Regions from separate parts of the Salipiger sp. ABF4_146 genome, predicted to be linked through region 2. Evidence: riboswitches for the same ligand, from Rfam matches in the RefSeq annotation. Region 2 holds a riboswitch; each other region holds the start of a gene.

Region 1 (6,745 bases), on a different contig from region 2:
GAAGTGCTGCCCCAAACGCCGCCGATGCCCTCGACCTTCGGATGCCTGTTCCCGCACCGCAAGCTGCAGGACCCGAGAATCAGGCTCTTCGTCGACTACATGGCCAATGCGGCGCGGGCAAAGATATCGGGTCTGGACCCGTAGGGCAGGGCGGCTCAGGCGTCGTTCCAGATCGCCTCTGCGGTCTTCACCACCAGTTCGAGCTTGCGCTGCTGATCGCTCAGCGTGACGGCATTGCCGTGCTCGGTCGAGGCAAAGCCGCATTGCGGCGCGATACCGAGTTGATCCATGTCGACGTAGCGCGCGGCCTCGTCAAACTTGGCCCGCAGCCAGTCGAGGCTCTCCAGCCCCGGCGTCTTGGTGGTGATGAAGCCCGCCATGACCCGCTTGTCGCCCTTCGGCAGCAGCCGCAGCGGTTCAAGCCCGCCCGCGCGCTCGGTGTCGTATTCCATGAAATAAACGTCCACCGAGGTCTGGTTGAAGATCGCATCGGCGGCAAAGTCATAACCGCCCTCGGCCACATGCGACGAGCGGAAGTTGCCGCGGCACATGTGCATGCCGATGATCATATCGGCGGGCCGGTCCTTGATCGCCTCTTCCAGCATCCATGCGTATTTGCTGACCAGAGCGTCCGGATCCTGCCCCATGTCGCGGCGCTGCGCGCGCTGCTTGGGATCGCCGAGATAGGCAAAGAAGATGTCGTCAAGCTGCAGATAGCGGCACCCCGCGTCGTAGAACGCCTGCACCGCCTTGCGGTAGGTCTGCGCGATGTCGTGGAACAGCAGGTCGGGATCGCGGTAGGGCGCATGCGCGATGTTCTCCGGCTCCAGCCGGAAATGGCAGGCCGAGGGACCGGGGATCGAGATCTTGGCAATGCCGTCCTGCGGCGTCACGAGGTCCTTCACGAATGTGAAGTGCCGCAGCATCGGATGGTCGTCGGGGAAATCCAGAGGCCCGGTCAGATGCGGCGCGATCGGCGGGGTCTTGTGCTCGGACTTGAACGGCAGGCTCTTGTGCGACGGCTTCATGTCGAGCCCGTCGAGCATCCCCATGAAGTCATAGTGCCAGAAGGCGCGGCGCACCTCGCCGTCGGTAAAGACGTGCAGGCCGGCCTCTTTCTGCAGCGCCACGAGGTCTCGCACCGCCATGTCCTCGACATAGGTCAGGTCTTTGCCGTGCACGCCCGCCTCGCGCATCTTTCGCACCGGATCGGGGCGCAGCAGCGAGCCGACATGGTCAGCGCGGAAGGGGGCGCGGCGGGCGGTGAGTTTGGGATCATGAGCCGTCATGACATGCCTTTCGGTTCGGCACCGGGCTGTGGCCCGCGTGCCTGCTAGTGGATACGCCTTGCGGACAGCAGGGCGCGCGGAATGTCACCGTTACGGAAAAGACCGCGCCCGATACGCACCCCGCGATCGGAACAGGTGAGCGTTTCAGGCAGGTCTCCTGACTTGCGGATCAGCGCCGGCTCCGGCCTTCCCGGCGCAGGGCGCCAGTGGCATCTCGGGCAGGCTCACCGCTTACAGTTGCGGGGGCAGTTCCGGACTTGGGCCTTGCCAAGAGGATTGGCTCGCACCGGATTCCCTATTCTCCGCAGCGTTCTGCGGCACCTGAAATCGCCAAGAGTTTTGCGGGTTGGCGGCGGCGCGGTCAATCGGGGCGCGGGCCCATTCTTCTCATGAAAAACATGACCGGGCTTCACCGCCGGGGGCGGCTGCGCTTCGGCAGATCGCCCCCGGCGGTCCATGTCAGCCCCGCGCCGCCTTGGCGGAGCGGGCCGTCGCGCCCCAGAGCGCCGGCAACATGGCCAGCGACAGGGCGCAGGCGATGCCGAAGAACGCCGCATAGCCAAGATGCTCGGCCAAGGCCCCGGCGCCCATGCCAGCCAGCATGCTCACTCCCGCGTCCATGCATTGGAACAGGGTGAAATCGACGCCGCCCTGACGCGGGTCGGACCACCGCATGAACTGGCCATAAAGCGCCACGAATCCAAAGGCCATGACGGCGCTGCTGGCCACCATGGCGCCCGGCGCGACCATTGGTGCGGGCAGCCAAATATTGTCAGCTGACAATGCCACCACCGCGAGGATCGCGGTCTGCAGCAGCACGGCGGCGATCAGCACGTGCCGCGCCCCGAAGCGGCGCACGACAGCGCCGCCAAGCACCGCGCCCGCACAGCCCAAGCTGACGCTGCCCAGCCCGGCCAGAATGCCCAGTTGCGCCAGATCGTACCCGGCATCGATGAAGAACGGTCCGAACATCCCCATCGCCGTCTTCTGGGCCATCACATAAAGCGCCGCAACAAGCAGACCCCGCCGCACCTCGCGCCGGGCCAGCGCCGCGCGCAGGCTTGGCAGATGCGGGCGCTCGCGGCTTTCGCCGCGCCGGGCGACACGCGCGAAGGGCACGCACAGCAGCGCGATCACCGCCGCCATGGTCCATGTCCCGGCGGTCCAGCCAAAGCGGTCGACCAGAACAAGGAAGGCACCGCCGCCGATGGCCGCACCGATGTAGGCGCCGCCGACCTGCGCGGCGTTGCCCCAGCCGTAGGGGGTGTGCTTCAGCGCGTCCACGGCGTAGCCGTCGCAGGCGATATCCACCGTCGCCGTCGCGAAGGCGGCAATCATCAGCACCGCAAGCACGGGTAGCAGCGGCACCGGTCCCATCAGACCCATGAGCAGCAGCACCGAGATCACCACCGCCGCGCCGGCCAGCACGATCACCGTCGAGCGGTCGCGCCCGCGCGCGGGCAGGCGGTAGCGTTCGATCCACGGCGCCCAGAGGAACTTCAGCGCCCAAGGCAGCACGATGGCCGAGACCAGACCGATCTGGTCGAGCGGCAGGTCCCGCGCCCGCAGCACGCCCGGCAGACCCGTCCATGTGACGCCGCCGATGACGCTTTGCGCGATGTAGACGCCGCCGATCGCACCGACGACGCCCCACGGCCCTGAAGTGGTCTGCCGCGCCATCAGAAGCGGTAGCGCAGGCTCGCCGTCGCCGTCCGGCCCTCGTAGCGGTAGCAATAGCCGGCGCTGCAGGTCTGGTCGTCGACGTCGAAGGCGTTTTTGACGTTCACGTTCAGTTGCAGATTGTCATAGCCCAGCTGGCCGAAATCGTAGGACATGGCCAGATCGACGAAGGTGGCGTCGTCGTTCTTGAAGGTGTTGGTGTCGTCGCCCCAGCTTTCGCCGACGTAGCGCAGACCGCCGCCAAAGCCGAAGCCCGCCAGCGGGCCGGTCTCGGGCTCATAGAAGCCCCAGACAGAGGCGCTGTGCTCGGGCGTGGCCGACAGCGTGTTGCCTTTGGTGCCGGTGGCGCCTTCCTCGATTTCCATGTCGAGATAGGTATAGGCCCCGGTCATCCGGAAGCCGCTGCCGAAGTTGACCTGCCCTTCAAGCTCGACCCCGCGCGAGCGCAGATCGTAGGGCACCTGCACCTGATTGAGACCGTCGAAGGCGGTGGCGTCGACGGTCTGGAACACCACCCCGTCTTCCTGCCGGATGTCGAACAGCGACGCGGTGATCAGGCTCTGGGTGCCGGGCAGCTGGTACTTCAGCCCAAGCTCTTTCTGCAGACCGCGGGTGGGATCGGCGGTGCTGGCGCTGTCGGGATCGGTGGGATCGGAATAGACCACCCCGGTGACCGGCACGAAGGAGCTGGAGAGGTTGCCGAAGACCGACAGTTGCGAATTGACCGCGTAGCTTACGCCGATGCGCCCCGAAAAGCCCTCGGCCTCGCTGTCGCTGCCGTTCTCGTTGGCGTCGAAGGTGGTGATGTCGACCCAATCGTAGCGCCCGCTGAGGAACACGGTCCAGTCGCCCGCGACGATCTGGTCGTGCAGGTAGATGCCGCGCTGTTCCATGTCCTGCCCGTTGTAATACGGCAGGTCCATGTCATCGGTCGCATCCGCCGAGGTGTAGCCCAAGGCATATTCCGCGTCATAGGACGAACGCGAGAAATCAAAGCCGCCGACCACCGTGTGGCTTGCCAGCCCGGTGGTGAAGCGGCCTTCGAGCATCGTGTCGATGGCGAGGTTTTCAGCATCTTCGACGTAGTGGCCCCAGTAGCGGCCCAGCCCCGCTTCGGTGGCGTAGACGCCGCTGTATTCCATGTCCGCGTCGACCTCGGAATAGCGCAGCTTCTGGCGCAGGGTCAGCGCGTCGTTGAAATCATGTTCGGCCTCGTAGCCGATGCGCCACTGGGTGTTGACGAAGTCATTGTAGTCGTCATCGCCAACGTAGAGGTCAGACGCCTCGCCATAGCTGGGGTTGTAGTAAGAGGCGGTGCCGCCGCGCACGCCTTCGGCGTATTCCGACAGCAGGGTGATGCGCGTGTCTTCGGTGATCTCATAGCGCAGCGCCGGGGCGATCAGGTTGAGATCGTCCTTATAGCCATCCAGCGGCGTGTCCGCGTCGCGCGTCACCCCGGTCAGGCGGTAGGTCACCCGGCCCGCCTCGTCCAGCGGTCCGGTGAAGTCGAAGGCCAGTTCCTTGCGCTCTTCGGTGCCGAGGGTGAACTGCAACTCGCGGAAGGCCTCTTCCTTCGGGCGCTTGGAGATCACGTTGACGATGCCGCCGGCGCCGCTGACGCCATACATGGACGACGACGGCCCCTTGAGAATGGCGGCGCCTTCGAAGGTGTAGGGCTCGTTGCGATACCATGCAGAGGGGCCGTTGGCCTGCCGCAGCCCGTCGCGGAACAGCCCGTTGTAATAAGATGCGAAGCCGCGGATGTAGACCGCGTCATAGCGGCTGTCGTAGCCGAAGTTCGACACATTGGTGCCAGCGGAATAGCCCAGCGTGTCCAGAAGGGTGCGCGGCTGCTGGTCTTCGATCTGGTCCTGCGTGACCGTGCCGATCGCCTGCGGGATGTCGCGGATGGGCGTGTCGACGCGCGTTGCCTGCCGCCCGGACTCGCCGACATAGCCCTCCTGTAAAAGCGTGTCGTCGCTTTCCGCTTCCAGCGTCAGCGTGCCCAGATCGACGGTGGGTTGCTGCGCGACGGCTGGCGCGCCGAGCAACGCGGCGACGAGTGCGATGCGTGAAACCTGCATTTTCAATGTCCCTCCTGACTTTTCCGTGTCTTCGCGCTTCTGCGGAGGAAGAGTCAAACTAATTTTGTCAGGAATCTGGATGCAGCGTGAAAAAGCCGTGTTTCTGCTGTCGAGCCTGCGCGTTGCGTGGGCCGAGTCGCGATGGGGTCAGGGGTTTTCTGGTGCCGCCGCGCGTTGCAGCGGAGTGCCCCGCTGCCAAAGGGCCGGGGTCATCAGAACGCCAGCCGCCTCGACGCGAACATGCATTCCGCCCCGCACCGCAAATGCAGAACGCCGTTCCGGTGCCGCAGCGGCATCGGGCGACAGGGGCCTTTTCTCTGGCGCGGGCATTGATCCGGCCGGCGCGGAAAGTCACCTACAGGCTCGAAATCACAGGAGTTGCCAAGATGCTCAAATCCATCATCGCCGCCGCCGCGATCACCGCAGGTGTCGCTGGCGCCGCTGCCGCGCAGGACGATCAGACCCTGCGCGTGGGCATGTCGGGCGGCTATTTCCCCTTCACCTTCGTCAAGCAGGACGTGCTGCAGGGCTTCGAGGTCGACGTGATGAACGCCGTCGGCGAAGAAGCGGGGCTCGACATCGAATTCGAGACCATGTCGTTCTCGGGCCTCGTCGGCGCGCTCGACGCGGGCCGCATCGATACGATCGCCAACCAGATCACCATCACCTCCGAGCGCGAGGCCAAGTTCGCCTTCACCCAGCCCTACGTCTATGACGGCGCGCAGGTGGTGGTGCGCGAGGGCAATGACGAGGTTGCCGGGGTCGAGGACCTGCGCGGGCGCACCGTGGCGGTGAACCTCGGCTCGAACTTCGAGCAGCTGCTGCGCGAGCTGCCCTTCGCCGAAGAGATCGACATCAAGACCTATGAGTCCAACATCGCGCAGGACACCGCGCTGGGGCGGGTCGATGCCTTCGTGATGGACCGCGTGTCCTCGGCGCAGTTGATTCAGGAAAGCCCGTTGCCGCTGGAACTGGCGGGCAAGCCGTTCTCCGAGATCCGCAACGCCCTGCCGTTCCGCAACGACGAGACCGGCACCGCCCTGCGCGACGAGGTCGACGCGGCGCTGACCACGCTGCGCGAGGACGGCACGCTGGCCGAGATCTCGCAGAAGTGGTTCGGCACCGACATCACCAGCCCGGAGTGAACCGATGCGGGGACTGGACCTCGACTATATGCTGGGGCTGGTCCCCGTCATCTTGGGCTATGTGCCGCTGACGCTGGGCATGGCGGCGGCGGGGATGGTGCTGGCGCTGATCCTCGCCTCGCTGTTGGCGGTGGAGCGGGTGTTCCGCATCCGCTGGCTCGACTGGGCGGTGGTGCTGTTCATCAGCTTTTTCCGCGGCACACCGCTGCTGGTGCAACTGTTCCTGTTCTACTACGGGCTGCCGCAGGTGCTGAGTTTTCTGACCAGCATCGACGGGGTGACCGCTGCGATCATGGGGCTGACGCTGCATTTCTCGGCCTATATGGCCGAGACGATCCGCGCTGCCATCCTCGGCGTCGACCGCAGCCAGTGGGAAGCGGCGCAGTCGATCGGCATGACACAGCTGCAGATGATGCGGCGGATCGTGCTGCCGCAGGCGGCACGCGTCGCGGCGCCGACGCTGGTCAACTACTTCATCGACATGATCAAGGGCACCTCGCTGGCCTTCACGCTTGGCGTTACCGAGATGATGGGCGCGGCGCAGAAA
Region 2 (6,745 bases):
GGCACTTGCCTGCGGTGTTGATGTCGTTTCCGTCCATGTCTCTTCTCCCATCGGATGCTCATCCTTGCGTGGGACGAAGGCCGGGCGCGCTGGCGCGCTCTGCTTGGTCCCATCGGCTTGCAGGTCCATCGCCCTGTGCGGCGCCGTCTTCCCTCCTGCATCGGCAGTCTAACGGGACGGGGGGCGTGGGTCAGGTGATTCTTGCGGCCCGAAGCGGCGCCTGCGCAGTTCTGTCACGCGGCCAAGCATAAGCGCTGCGCGCGGCATTCTGCCCGCGCCGGGGCGGTCCGGCGGGCCGGATCAAAGTGCCATGGGCGGTGTCGGCCCGCTTTGCTCGAGCTCCCAGATCGCGCGCCATTGCCCGGCGCGGCGCTCCAGCCGGAGGTAGTTGCGTTCCGCCGCGTAGCGCGCGCTCTGGCCCGGCAACGGGCGGATGCGAATGGGGTGCTCGGGCAAGGGGGCCTCGCCCAGCCCGGCCAGCGCTCCGAGCCCGCGGGCATAGGCGCGCGGCGGCGCCCGGTGCGAAATGCCCGAGGCGACAAGCTGGTGGATCATCTCCTCCCCTGCCCCCATCTCGGCGCGCGTTGCGAGATGGATTTCGCCCGACAGCACCGTGACCGGCCCTGCGCGGCGCATGCGCAGAACCTCGGAAAGCATCCGGCGCCACTCTTCGCGATGCGCGCGGCTTTGCCACTGGTCGCGCAGGTCGTCCTCGTATTTCTGCATTTTGGGGATCGCCATCATCAGCCCTTCGATGAGCGACAGCCGCGGACCCAGCAGCGGGACCGAAGAGACAAGGAATGTATGCGCGCCGCCTTCGGTCTGTGTGACCGCCTGCCAGCCCGGTGCGCCCATGACCTGCCGCCGTCCGCGCTCGGAGCGCAGGTCGGGGCCGAAGAGCGTCAGCCCCGGCACCTCGTGGCGCCACGACAGGCTGTTGCCTGTTGGGTCCAGGAAAAGATGCGGCACATCCTCTTCGCGGGCGGCGTGCTGGAACAGCATATAGCTCTCGCGCGCGATGCGAAACAGCAGCTGCCCGACCGCCGAATGGGTCGCCTCGCGACGCAGCGAGCCCCAGCCGTCGCAGATGTCATGGTCGTCCCAGACGCAGAGCGCGGGCACTTCGGCAGAGACCTCGGCAAAGCCCGGCGCCGAGAATACGCTCAGATAACGTTCGAAAAAGCGGGCGCGCAGGTGGCGCTCGAGGTCCGCCAAGTCAGAGGGCGTGGGGGTTTCGGGGATCTCGTCGGGCCATGCGTCGCTGAGCGGGTTACCATCGGTCGCTTCGTCAGCATAGATTTGATCGCCGCCCATCAGCATCAGCGCATAGGGCGCGTCGCGGTGCTGGCCGAGCAGGCGCTGCCACATCACGTTGCGCTCGCCTGCGTCGCGCCCCAGATCGCCGTGCTCTTCGCCGTTGCAGGAGACGAAAGCGATGCGCATGTCGCCCGACAGATCGGTCTGCACGCGGCGCCGCATGCCTTCAAAGGTATAGTGCGGCGCGTCATGCGGCAGGGTGAGATCGTAGCGCCAGACCGCCCGACCCTCGGTCTGCGCCAGACGTTGCGGCGCGACTTCGTGGCCCGCGACGTCGATCCCGCCCGGCGTCTCGCCCTCGGGGCGCACGACCAGCGCCGCGACGCGTAGGCTGTCGGGCAGCGCCGCGCGGAAATAGAGGATCGGTCCGATCCGGTCGGGAAACTGGGTCATCTGCGGGTCCTGCTCGTTCTTGCCATGGCAAGAGATAGGCATTCGCCGCGGAAATGCCCGTGCCCGCGCGGAAAATCGCGCGGGCGAGCAGGTCAGACCTTTGCGATCGCCTCGGCGACGGCGGCCGTGCGCGCCGCGCCTTCGGGCAGGGTTGGCAGCAGCGCGGCAAGCAGCAACCGGGCCTTTGCAGCGCTCAGATCGCCGGCAAGGATCGCGCCAGCGTCGCACATGGTCACGCCACCGCTGTCGGAGCCGTAGATGGCGCGGGTGCGTCCCTCGGGGCAGCGCGTGGCGAGGATCACCGTAAGGCCCGCCGCGACCAGCTTGCGCGTCGCCTCGGCGAAGCCTGCGGGGGCATTGCCGCGGCCGAAGGCTTCGATCACCGCGCCGCTGGCCCCATTGGCGCCCGCCCATTCAAGGTAACGCGGCGTACTGCCCAGTCCCAGCGCCACCAGTTCGACGTCGGGATCGAGTGAGGGCGTGTCGATGATGAGGCGCGGATGCGCCGGGCGCGAGTAGAGATGCACCTCCCCCTCGTCGATCTCGCCAAGCTTGCCGTGGCCGTTCGAGCGGAAGGTATCGACGCGCGAGCTGTGCACCTTGCTGACGTAGCGCGCGCCATGGATGTCGCCTTCGAAGACGATCACCGCGCCGATGCCGGTCATCTCGGGCGCGGCGGCAGTGAGTATTGCGTCACGCATGTTGCGCGGCCCGTCGGTGTCGGGCTGGCCTGCGTGGCGCTGCGCGCCGGTGAAGACCACGGGCTTGTCGGAGGTCACCAGCAGCCGAGCGAGAAAGGCGCTCTCCTCCATCGTGTCGGTGCCATGGGTGACCACCACGCCGTCCACGCCGGGCTCGGCAAGGCGGGCGTCGATGTGCCGACAAAAAGCGTGGACCGTCGCAAGCGTCAGCGCGTTGCTTCCCGCAGCCGGAAGGTTGTCGACGGTGACCTCGATCCCCGGAAGCGGCGCATGAAGCTTCTGCAGCAGCGCGTCGCCGGTGAGCCCTGCGGTTACCGGCCCGCCTTCGGTCTGGGCAAACGAGGCAATGGTGCCTCCGGTCGCGACAAGAACGATATGGGGCATGGGGGACTCCTTGAACGCGGAAAACTTGTTGTGCGCCAGCATGGGCGGTCTGGCGGGGAGATGCCAGTGAGCGCGTCAGAGAGTCTTGGGATGGGAAGTTACGGGGAGTGGCGGCGACCCAAGGGAGGAGGAGAAGGGTCGCCGCCGATTTCCGGGGCTTTAGGGAGGAGGAGTAAACCCCGGGAAATCCCGTAGCGCGTTTCCGCGTCTGTGAGCACTATGTACTAACCGTTCCATTTGCTCACAATCGCTAAGGCTGCAAGCCTGCCCTGACGTCTGTGCATGGCGGTGCCGGAGGCCTGTTCTGTCGTCATTCCAAGCCCTCCTGCCGGGCGCGATTTCTGTGCCAATGCGTCTTAGAACCGGGCACGCCGCAACATGCTGATCCAAGGCTGCATTGCTGCAAGGGCGGGCTCGGATCCGGGTGTCTGGCGGTTGTCGGACGAATGTGCTCTTAAGGAGAGATCGACCCACTGCGCAGAATTTTTGCACCCGCGCCGACGCGTGGTGCAACTGCCGCATTGCACATCATCTTGGGTTTTCCCGTCGGCTGAACCCTAACTGTATGTTGACGGGCTCATGGCAAACTGATCTAGATATAGTTGCTTTCGGTTCATCGAGTCGGGTGATGGCCCGGCGCGGCGCTAAGAGGGAAACCGGTCTGATTCCGGTGCTGCCCCCGCAACTGTAAGCGGCGAGTGAAGGCCCTGAGAGCCACTGGGATGTCCCGGGAAGGCGCGGCCGGAACCACGACCCGCAAAGCCAGGAGACCTGCCGGAAGCTGGAATGAATTGACCACGAACGGAGGGTTCGGGGCGTGATCGGACGGCGGCAGGCACGGGGCCTGAGCGGCGGCGCGACCCCACCTTCACAGCTGAGGACGCAAGAGCATGATCACCGTCTACTCGAAACCCGCCTGCGTGCAGTGCACCGCAACCACCCGCGCGCTGGACGCCAAGGGCATCGATTACAACGTGATCGACCTCACCGAGGATGCCGAGGCGATGGCCCGCGTCACCGAACTGGGCTACCGTCAGGCACCCGTGGTCACCTCGGGCGAGGACCACTGGTCGGGCTTCCGCCCCGACCTGATCGCACGCATCGCCTCCTGATCGCCCGGAGGGATCGGCCATGTCCGGGCTCGTCTATTTCTCGTCTGCCAGCGGCAACACCGCGCGCTTCATCTCTGGCCTTGGCCGGGTGGCTGCGCGCATTCCGGTGTCGCCGAAAGAGACAACGCCCGACACGCTGGACCCCTTCGTGCTGGTCTGCCCGACCTACGCCGACGGCGAAGGCCGAGGCGCGGTGCCGAAACAGGTGATCCGCTTTCTCAACGATCCGGCCCGCCGCGCGCTGCTGCGCGGCGTGATCGCCGGCGGCAACCGCAACTTCGGTGAGACCTTCGCCCTTGCGGGCCGCGTCATCGCGCAAAAATGCAATGTCCCCCTGCTCTATTCCTTCGAGCTGGCGGGCACGACCAAGGATTTCGCCCGCGTCAACGACGGGCTCGACGCTTTCTGGGGGACCCCATGCTTGACCGCCTGAACGAGACGCTGGACTACCACGCGCTCAACGCGATGCTGAACCTCTATGACGAGGCCGGCAACATCCGCTTTGAGGCGGACCGCATGGCCGCACGGCAGTACTTCCTGCAGCACGTGAACCAGAACACGGTGTTCTTTCACTCGCTGACCGAGAAGCTTGGCTACCTCGTCGACGAGGGCTACTACGAGGCCGAGGTGCTGGCGCAATACGACCAGAGCTTCCTGCAGAAGATCTGGGATGCCGCCTTTGCCAAGAAATTCCGCTTCCCGACCTTCCTTGGTGCGTTCAAGTATTACACCTCCTACACGCTGAAGACCCGCGACGGGAAACGCTTCCTCGAACGCTACGAGGACCGCGTGGTGATGGTGGCACTGGCGCTGGCGCGCGGCGACGAGGGGCTGGCGATGTCCTTCATGGAAGAGATCCTGTCGGGCCGCTTCCAGCCCGCCACGCCGACCTTCCTCAACGCGGGCAAGAAGAGCCGGGGCGAGCTGATCTCCTGCTTCCTGCTGCGCATCGAAGACAACATGGAGAGCATCGGCCGCGCGATCAACTCGTCGCTGCAACTGTCGAAGCGCGGCGGCGGCGTCGCGCTGATGCTGACCAACATCCGCGAGGCCGGCGCACCGATCAAGGGCATCGAAAACCAGTCCTCGGGCGTTATCCCGGTGATGAAGCTGCTCGAAGACAGCTTCAGCTACGCCAACCAGCTGGGCGCGCGTCAGGGCGCTGGCGCGGTGTACCTGAATGCGCACCACCCCGACATTCTGCGCTTCCTCGACACCAAGCGCGAGAACGCCGACGAGAAGATCCGCATCAAGACCCTCAGCCTTGGCGTGGTGATCCCCGACGTGACCTTCGAACTGGCCAAGCGCAACGAGCCGATGTACCTGTTCTCGCCGCATGACGTGCAGAAGGTCTATGGCGTGCCCTTCTCGGAAATCTCGGTCACCGAGAAATACGAGGAGATGGTCGAGGACAAGCGCATCCGCAAGACCAAGATCAACGCCCGCGCCTTCTTCCAGACGCTGGCCGAGATCCAGTTCGAGAGCGGCTACCCCTACATCATGTTCGAGGACACGGTGAACGAGATGAACCCGGTGGACGGGCGCATCACCATGTCGAACCTGTGCTCGGAGATCCTGCAGGTGGCCGAGGCGTCGGAGTTCAACGACGACCTGAGCTACTCCAAGCTGGGCACCGACATCTCGTGCAACCTTGGCTCGATGAACATTGCCAAGACCATGGATGGCCCGGACTTCGGCACCTCGATCGAGACCGCGATCCGTGCGCTGACCGCCGTGTCGGAAATGTCGGCCATCGACAGCGTACCCTCGATCCGCCGCGGCAACGACGAAAGCCGCGCCATCGGGCTGGGTCAGATGAACCTGCATGGCTATCTCGCGCGTGAGCATGTGCATTACGGCTCGGACGAGGGGGTCGAGTTCACCTCGGTCTATTTCGCTGCAGTGGCCTATCACGCGCTGCGCGCCTCCTGCGCAATGGCGCGGGAAAAGGGCATGACTTTCAAAGGGTTCGAGAAGTCGAAATACGCCGACGGCAGTTTCTTCGAGAAATATGTCACCCGCGACTGGCTGCCGACGAGCCCGCGCGTCACCGAGCTCTTTGCAGATACGCAGTTGCCGACCCGCGCCGACTGGGAGCAACTCAAGGCCGACGTGATGGAGTACGGGCTTTATAACCGCAACCTGCAGGCGGTGCCGCCGACCGGCTCGATCAGCTACATCAACAACTCGACCTCCTCGATCCACCCGATCGTGTCGAAGATCGAGATTCGCAAGGAAGGCAAGATCGGGCGCGTCTACTACCCGGCCGCCTTCATGAACAACGAGAACCTCGAGTATTACCGCGACGCCTATGAGATCGGTCCGGAAAAGCTCATCGACACCTATGCGGCGGCCACCGAGCACGTGGACCAGGGCCTGTCGCTGACGCTGTTCTTCCCCGCCGAGGCGACAACGCGGGACATCAACCGCGCGCAGATCTACGCGTGGAAGAAGGGGATCAAGACGATCTACTACGTGCGCCTGCGCCAGACCGCACTGGAAGGCACCGAGGTGCAGGGCTGCGTGTCCTGCACGCTCTGAGGCGACAGCGGGGGCTCTGCCCTCGCACCCCCGGAGTATTTTTGGAAAGATGAAAGGGGCGCGGGGCGCTCCGGCGACAAAGGGCCGCGGGCCCGTGAATGGGATGATCCGATGAAGGACAGTGTCACCTCCCCCGCCGTGCCGCGGGCGATCAACTGGAACCGGCTGCAGGATGAGAAGGACCTCGAGGTCTGGAACCGTCTGACCGTCAATTTCTGGCTGCCCGAAAAGGTGCCGCTGTCGAACGACGTGCAAAGCTGGGCGACGCTGACCGAGGCCGAGCAGCGGCTGACCATC
Region 3 (6,745 bases), on a different contig from region 2:
GAGTTCGGCGCTGCCGCTCAGCGCGTAGCGCAGGTTCATGTCGGCGACGGTGTAGTCGGGCAGCGAGGCGTTGGTGTCTTCGACCCCGGCCACATGGCGCACGCGCAGCGCGCCGCGGAACGCGTCGGTGAACTCGGCATCCAGCGTCAGCGCCAGATCATGCAGTGGGACGCGGGTCATCCGATCACCGGTTCCGGCGTCTTCGCTGTCCGTCCACGTGTAGGCCGCGGCGAGGCCAAACCGATCGGTGATTTGCGTGCCCGCCGAAAGCTCAAGCCCCTGCATCCAGCTTGTCCCGTCGACCTGAGAGTAGGCGTAGGTGTCGTAGTTGTAGTCGATCAGGTCGGTGATCTCGGTCCGGAACAGCGTGGCGGCGATCTTGCCACTCTCGAAGCGCTTCTCGGCGCCAAGCTCGTAGCTGAGCGAGGTTTCCGCTTCGAGGTCGGGGTTGCCCGCGTAGCCGTTGTAGCGCTCGTAAAGCGACGGCGCGCGGAAGCCGGTGCCGACGCTGGCGCGCAGGGTCACATCGTCGCTGGGCAGATAGGCCAGCGAGACGCGGCCGGTGGTCTTGCCGCCGAAGTCGGAATGGTCGTCATGGCGCAGGGCGGTCACCAGCTCGAGCTGCTCCGACAGGTGCCAGTTGGCCTGGCCCCAGATGCCGTAGGTGTCCTGATCGCCGTCGTCCGCCTCGTTCTCATAGCTCTCACGCGTGGCGTCGGCGCCGAAGGTGAGCGTCGTGGCCGACAATTCTGCCTGACCTTGGTAGCCCAGCGTCCAGCGCTGCCCGAAGAACGGGTACTCAATGCCATCGCCCCAGCTCGACCGGTCATTCTCGAAGTACTGCGCCGAAAATTCATGGCTGAGCGCGCCTGCGTCGACGCGGGCAAACCCGCGCAAGCCGTATTGGTCGCTTTCCGTGAACTCGTCATGTGTGCCATCGGCAAGCACCGGGTAGCTTTCGTCATACTCGGTTTCGGTTTCCTGCCAGAAGCCCGAAGCGCCCAGTGTGACCGTGTCGGTCAGCGCGTAATCCCCCGCGAAGCTGAGGCGGGTGGATTCGTGCCCGTCCGCCTCGTCGTTGCCGTCGTTCTCGTCGGCGGCAGAGAACCCGTCGGTTTCAACCCGGCTCAGGGTGGTGGCAAAGCTGCCGCGCTCGCCCAGATAGCCGAGGTTGTAGCTCAGCTTGCGGGTGTTGTAGCTGCCGTATTCGGCGGCGATGTTCTGGCTCAGGCCCGGCTCGGTCGGGCGCGCGGTGGTGATGTTGATCACCCCGGCGATCGCCTCGGAGCCGTAAAGCGCCGATTGCGAGCCCTTCAGCACCTCGATGCGGCTGATGTCGGTGGTGGTCAGCGCGCCGAAGTCATACTCCATCTGCGTGCCCGAAGGGTCGTTGACGTTGATCCCGTCAATGTAGACGCCGATGTACTGGCCGCTGGCGCCACGAATGCGCAGCGCGGTGTTGGTGCCGATACCGCCGTTGGTGGTGACGCTGATCCCCGGCAGGCTGGCGAGGTAGTCGGCGACGCGGGTCTCGCCGGTCTGGTCGAGGTCCTGCTTGGTGATCACCTCCACCGTCGCGCCGCTGCGCTCGAGTTCGGTGCTTTCGCCGCGGTTGGCGCTCAGCGTGATGGTGCCAAGATCATAGCCATCCTGCGCGAAGGCCGCGCCGGAGAGGCTGACTGCCGTAAGGGCAGTGGCGGCGCGCAGGCCGAATAGGGTGGGTCGCTTCATGGTCCCTTTTCCGTTCTTTATATGTCGCGGGAAGGGACTCGTCCCTCCGCAGACGGTTAGCGTGATGCCACCTCTACGGAAGGTCCGTTGCCCGCGGCGCTCCCCGCACCGGGACTGGGTGATCGGCTTCGGCAGGTCTCCTGACTTGCGGGTCACAGCTTCGCCGGGTCTTCCCGCCCCCGAAAGGAGCAGTGACATGGTCCGGCCTCGCTCTCCGCCTACAGTTGCGGGGGCAGTCGCGGAGTTGGGCCGTGGCCCGCACCGCATTCCCTATTCACCGAGCGGCAGGCCGCCCGGAACCGAAGCAGCCACCGAATAGCGACTTGCCCCCCGCCGCGCAACAATCACAAACGGTCAAGGGCTGTGAAATCAGCGGCCAGATGTCGCGGCCCGGGCGGTGCGCGCGGCGGGGCGGCCTTCAGTATCCTGCGCGTTCTGGGCTGTGCGCCTGCGGCGCAAACCCCTCGCGATCAACCTCGGCGTGGATCCAGTCGGAAAATTCGCGGATCATCGGATCGTCGCCACGGGCCTCGGGGAAGGCCACCGAGTAGATCACGAAGGGCATCACCACGGTGTCGAAGAGGCGCACCAACCGGCCTTCGCGCAAAGTGCCCTGCACCACCGCATCATAGGCCAGCGCAACCCCTTGGCCACGTTCGGCGGCGGTGGTGGCGAGCTCGCAATTGGGGAAGGTGGGGCCACGGGGAAACACCGGCGGCGAAAGTCCGGCGGCCTCGAACCAACTGCCCCATGCATCCATCGTTTCGTCATGCATCAGCGTCAGCCGGGCAAGGTCGGCGGGTTCGCTCACGCCTTCACGGTCGCGCAGTTCCGGGCTGATCACCGGGTAGCGCCCCGATTGCATCAGCGGTAGCGTCACCACGCCCGACACCGGATCATCCGCCCATTGGATCACAAGATCGGCGTCGTTCGAGGCAAAGTCGAGGGAGGGGGCGCCGTCGGACACCCGCAGCCGCACACGGTCGCCAAAGCTCAGACGGTCGAGCCGGGGGACGAGCCAGCGCGCGGCGAACCCCGGGGTCGAGAGCACACGGAAGGGGCGATGCCCCGCCTCCCGCACTGCGCGTGTCGACTCGTCGAACGCGTCCAACAGCCGGGTCATCTTGCCTGCATAGGCGCGGCCGGTCAGAGTCAGCGCAAGCCTGTTGCCGCTGCGCTCGAAGAGCGCGGTGTCGAAATAGCCTTCCAGCGCGCGGATCTGATGGCTCACCGCCGAGGGGCTGAGGCAGAGTTCCTCGGCTGCGGCGGTGACGCTCAGATGTCGCGCGACCGCCTCGAACGCTCGTACCGCTGCAAAGGGGGGAAGTTTCCGTGCCATGTGGCGGCGCCCTCCGGTCTGCGTCGTCGCGGATGTCGGGTCAGACTAACATGCCCGCCCGGCGGGACAAAATTCCGGTTTGTGCCGGATGTCTGGGGCGCGCCTGAATCCCTTTCAACCTTCATTGAAAAAGACGCATTCGGCGGGGGCGCTTGGGGCTGCTAGCGTCGGGTCATACCAAAAAATCTTTTGAATAAGGGAGTTCACCATGCCGCGTCATCTTCAGGTCATACCCACCGGTGCGCTGTGCGCCATCGTTGGCGCCGCCGCCGTCTCCGCGCCTATCGCGCTCGCGCAGATGTCCGGGCCGTCCGAACACGCGGGCCTTGCCGTGGATCTGCTCGAGGAATTGCCAGCCGAGACCATGGCAGCGACCATCGGTCTGGAGGGGTACACGCTGCGGATGCGGGCGATCGAGATCGCGCCGGGGGGACAGATCGCCGAACACGGCCATGCCGAGCGTCCGGGGATCGTCACGGTCATCGATGGCGCGTGGGTCGAAGGCCGGCCCTCGGGGGAACGGACCTTTGAGTCCGCCAGCCTCGGCACCTTTCCTGAGAAGGAGGATACTGTGCATTGGGTTTACAACCGCAGCGATGCTCCGGCGACCGCTCTGGTCTGCGACATCGCGAAAGTGGAGTAGCCCGCGGGCTGCGAGGGCCAATGCGGCCCTCGCCGGGAGCGCGCCGGTACAATTCTGCTCCCTGCCAGCGCGCTTCCCTCAATTCGTCGCCGCTATATATCTCGGGCCGCCCCGAAAGGCGGCCCGTTCAGCTGCGAAGTCCGTCGACCACCGGCTGGCGCAGCACCACGGCGGCGGGCAGCAGCGATAGTAGCATGGTCACCGACACGAAGCCGGCGAGGAAATGCAGCTCGCCCCATCCCAGCGGCGCGGAAATGGCGATGTCGGTGCGCGCCGTGACCAGCTTCGAGAGCAGCTGTGCCGCGCCCCAGCCGACGCCCAGGCCCAGCACCGCACCACTCAGCAGCAGCGCCGCGCTGAACGCCCAGACCGTGGCAAAGACAAAGCGGCGCGGCGCCCCGAGTGCGCGGAGCAGCGCGATCTGGCGACGGAACAGGCGCGTGAGTATGAACAGGCCCAGCAGAACCGACGCGGCAACCAGCACCTGCGTGACCAGCGCCATCAGCGACATCGCCTGCCGGACATCGCCCATCACCCGGTAAAGCCCGGCCAATACGGCTCCGGGGAAGAAGGCCATCGTCTCGCCGTCGCGGGTGAACTCCGAGCGCAGGGCATAGTTCGCCCAAAGCTCGTTCGAGCGGATCACCACCGCAGGGGTGCCGGGAAAATACTCGGGATCGAAGGGCGGGCCGATTTGCGCCTCTCGCTCCGGCGCATGGCCGTTGGCAAGGCCATGGACTTCCCAGACGAATTCGACGGGTATAAGGATTGCCCGGTCCCAAGGCGTGCCGGTGGCGGCCATGCGCCCGGTCACGCTGATGCCGCCGTCGTGGTCGTGATCGCCGCCGTGCGCGTCTGCATCGGCGGCATCGCCGACTCCATGTGCTGGGGTGAACCGCGCGCCGATCTCCAGCGGGACAAGCGCACCGACCACCGCTTCGGTGTGGTCCTCCCAGAGCCTGCCTTCGATCCGATCCTCCGAAAGATGACGCAGGAACTGCGCCGTGGTGCCCACCACTGGCGCAGTTCCGTAGCTGTCGCCAAAGGCCAGCGGCGCGGCAATGGACACGTGTTCGTGGTTCTCGATCTCTGCGTAGGCAGGCCCCGAGATGAGCGCCATGTCGGACGGCTGCAGGAACACCGATGCGAAAAGCGCAGTGAGTTCGCTGCCCGGCGCAGCGACGATGAGGTCGAACTTGTCGGCAGCCTGCGCGGTGCCATGGCGCAGCCCGCGTTCCTGCGCCAGAAGTCCGACGCCCATGCCAACCGAGATGGCGATGAGCAGAACAAAGAGCGCGGCGCTGGTGCGAAACCGCCCAAGAAAGCCACGCAGCAGCGGCCAAGGCGCGTAGCCGCGCAGGACCAACGCGCCGGTGATCAGTGCGGGCAGCAGCAGCAGGATCAGAAGCATAATGTCTTGCGCCAGCGCCGGCAGAGAGTCCCAGAGCAGCCTCATGCCGCCACCTCGTCCTGCACAAGCCGCCCGTCCGCGATGGTCAGAACCCGGTCCATGCGTGCCAGCAGGGCGGCATCGTGGCTGACGGCGATCAGCGTCGTGCCCTGCCTGCGCACAAGTGGCACCAGATCGTCGATCAGCCGGTCGGCGTTGGGGCGGTCAAGGCTTGCCGTCGGCTCGTCGGCCAACAGCACCGGCGCCTCGGCGGCCATGGCCCGTGCGATGGCCACCCGCTGACGTTCGCCGCCGGAGAAGCTGGTGACGCGCCGGTCGGTGTCGGCGAGGCCAAGCGCGGCGAGGCGCTGGGCGGCACGTTGGCGCAGGGCGCTGCGTTCGGCGCGGGGATGGAAGAGCGCGGTGAGCGCCGCGTTGTCCAATGCGCCAAGCTCTTCGAAGAGAAGGAAGTCTTGGAAAATCATGCCGATGTTGGATGCGCGAAAACGGGCGCGGCGTTCGGGGCTCTGCGCCAGCAGCTCGGTCTCGCCCCAGCAGATGGCGCCGTCTGCCCGCTCCAGCAGTCCGGCAAGGGCGTAGAGCAAGGTGGATTTGCCAGCGCCAGAGGCGCCGCGGATGCCGATCAGCGCGCCGGCGGGCACGTGGAGGCTGGGCACATCCAGCAGCAGCCGGCCGCGCGGGCTGCGCACCGACAGGCCGGAGATCTCGAGAGGCAGGGACATCAGCTCAGCCGTAGGTCGCGTCGGTGAGGCGCATCATGCTGACAAAGCCGGTGTCGGGGTCGGTGTACGCCCCCAGTTCCAGAACGCCGCTGGTGACGATCTTCACGTTGAACGGGATCACGTCGACGATGCGCTTGGTGTAGACGGCGACGATGTCGTTGGGCCATTCGGCCTCGGTTTCGCAGAACGGGCAGACCGCCATGGGCATCTTCGTGAGCACGAAAAACCGGCTCTGGGCTTTCAGGGGCGGCGCCATGAAGCCCTCGACGGTCAGCCGCTTCCCGGTGCTGGTCTTGGCGAGGTCCGACAGGCCGCGACCCTTGGCCTGATAAAGCTCGCGCACTTTCAGGGGGTCTTCGGCCGCGGCGGTGGAGGCAATGAAGGGCGTGGCGATGGCGGAGGCGATCAGCCTGCGGCGGGTCAGCATAAGCGGTACCTATTGGTCGGAACGGCAGCGGGGGCGGTTGGTGCCGCCCCCGCGCATCCTATCAGATCGTGATCACTCGGCGGTGACGGCGTGGTGCATCACGTGGAAGATCACGTTCTGCTCGATGGTGCCGTCGAACAGATGCGCCCAAGGGCCCTTGGCATAGACGGCGACGTCTTCGCCCGAGTGGCTTTCCGACGACTTGGGGATCAGTGCCTGCTGGACATAGTCCAGATCGGTTGCGTCTTCCTGCGTCACGTCGGGGCGCGAGCCGGAGTAATCGTTCTCGCCTTCGCCCGCCTTGAGGACCGAGCCCGAGCCGTTCAGGAAGCCGATCACGGTGTAGGGCTTGCCATCGTCGGCAAGCACCAGCTCGCCGGAGTGCTTGTCGCCCTTTTGGGCCACATCGTAGCACAGGCCGTCGATCGGGGTGCCGCGACCGCAGTAGCCGTTGAAGGCGATCGAGTGCTCG

What was found. Region 2 has a riboswitch for cobalamin ahead of nrdH (glutaredoxin-like protein NrdH). Riboswitches for the same ligand answer to the same signal wherever they lie in the genome.
Region 1: it holds a riboswitch for cobalamin, as region 2 does, so the genes downstream of both, ACXAJT_RS10440 (5-methyltetrahydropteroyltriglutamate--homocysteine S-methyltransferase) here and nrdH (glutaredoxin-like protein NrdH) in region 2, are expected to answer to the same signal.
Region 3: it holds a riboswitch for cobalamin, as region 2 does, so the genes downstream of both, ACXAJT_RS24425 (TonB-dependent receptor plug domain-containing protein) here and nrdH (glutaredoxin-like protein NrdH) in region 2, are expected to answer to the same signal.

The regions. Positions count from the first base shown of each region.
Region 1 is NZ_JBSWYX010000006.1:95,361-102,105, forward strand. Features, by position in the region: gene ACXAJT_RS10435 (LysR family transcriptional regulator) at 1-144, shown strand, start outside; gene ACXAJT_RS10440 (5-methyltetrahydropteroyltriglutamate--homocysteine S-methyltransferase) at 156-1,289, opposite strand; cobalamin riboswitch at 1,420-1,629, opposite strand; gene ACXAJT_RS10445 (MFS transporter) at 1,749-3,023, opposite strand; gene ACXAJT_RS10450 (TonB-dependent siderophore receptor) at 2,969-5,053, opposite strand; gene ACXAJT_RS10455 (amino acid ABC transporter substrate-binding protein) at 5,440-6,198, shown strand; gene ACXAJT_RS10460 (amino acid ABC transporter permease) at 6,203-6,745, shown strand, end outside.
Region 2 is NZ_JBSWYX010000008.1:4,170-10,914, forward strand. Features, by position in the region: gene katG (catalase/peroxidase HPI) at 1-37, opposite strand, end outside; gene ACXAJT_RS12775 (alkaline phosphatase D family protein) at 301-1,710, opposite strand; gene ACXAJT_RS12780 (asparaginase) at 1,803-2,795, opposite strand; cobalamin riboswitch at 3,388-3,588, shown strand; gene nrdH (glutaredoxin-like protein NrdH) at 3,686-3,907, shown strand; gene nrdI (class Ib ribonucleoside-diphosphate reductase assembly flavoprotein NrdI) at 3,927-4,340, shown strand; gene nrdE (class 1b ribonucleoside-diphosphate reductase subunit alpha) at 4,325-6,448, shown strand; gene nrdF (class 1b ribonucleoside-diphosphate reductase subunit beta) at 6,560-6,745, shown strand, end outside.
Region 3 is NZ_JBSWYX010000027.1:30,305-37,049, reverse strand. Features, by position in the region: gene ACXAJT_RS24425 (TonB-dependent receptor plug domain-containing protein) at 1-1,731, opposite strand, end outside; cobalamin riboswitch at 1,845-2,050, opposite strand; gene ACXAJT_RS24420 (LysR substrate-binding domain-containing protein) at 2,150-3,070, opposite strand; gene ACXAJT_RS24415 (cupin domain-containing protein) at 3,279-3,713, shown strand; gene ACXAJT_RS24410 (ABC transporter permease) at 3,841-5,169, opposite strand; gene ACXAJT_RS24405 (ABC transporter ATP-binding protein) at 5,166-5,846, opposite strand; gene ACXAJT_RS24400 (hypothetical protein) at 5,851-6,273, opposite strand; gene ACXAJT_RS24395 (alkaline phosphatase) at 6,346-6,745, opposite strand, start outside.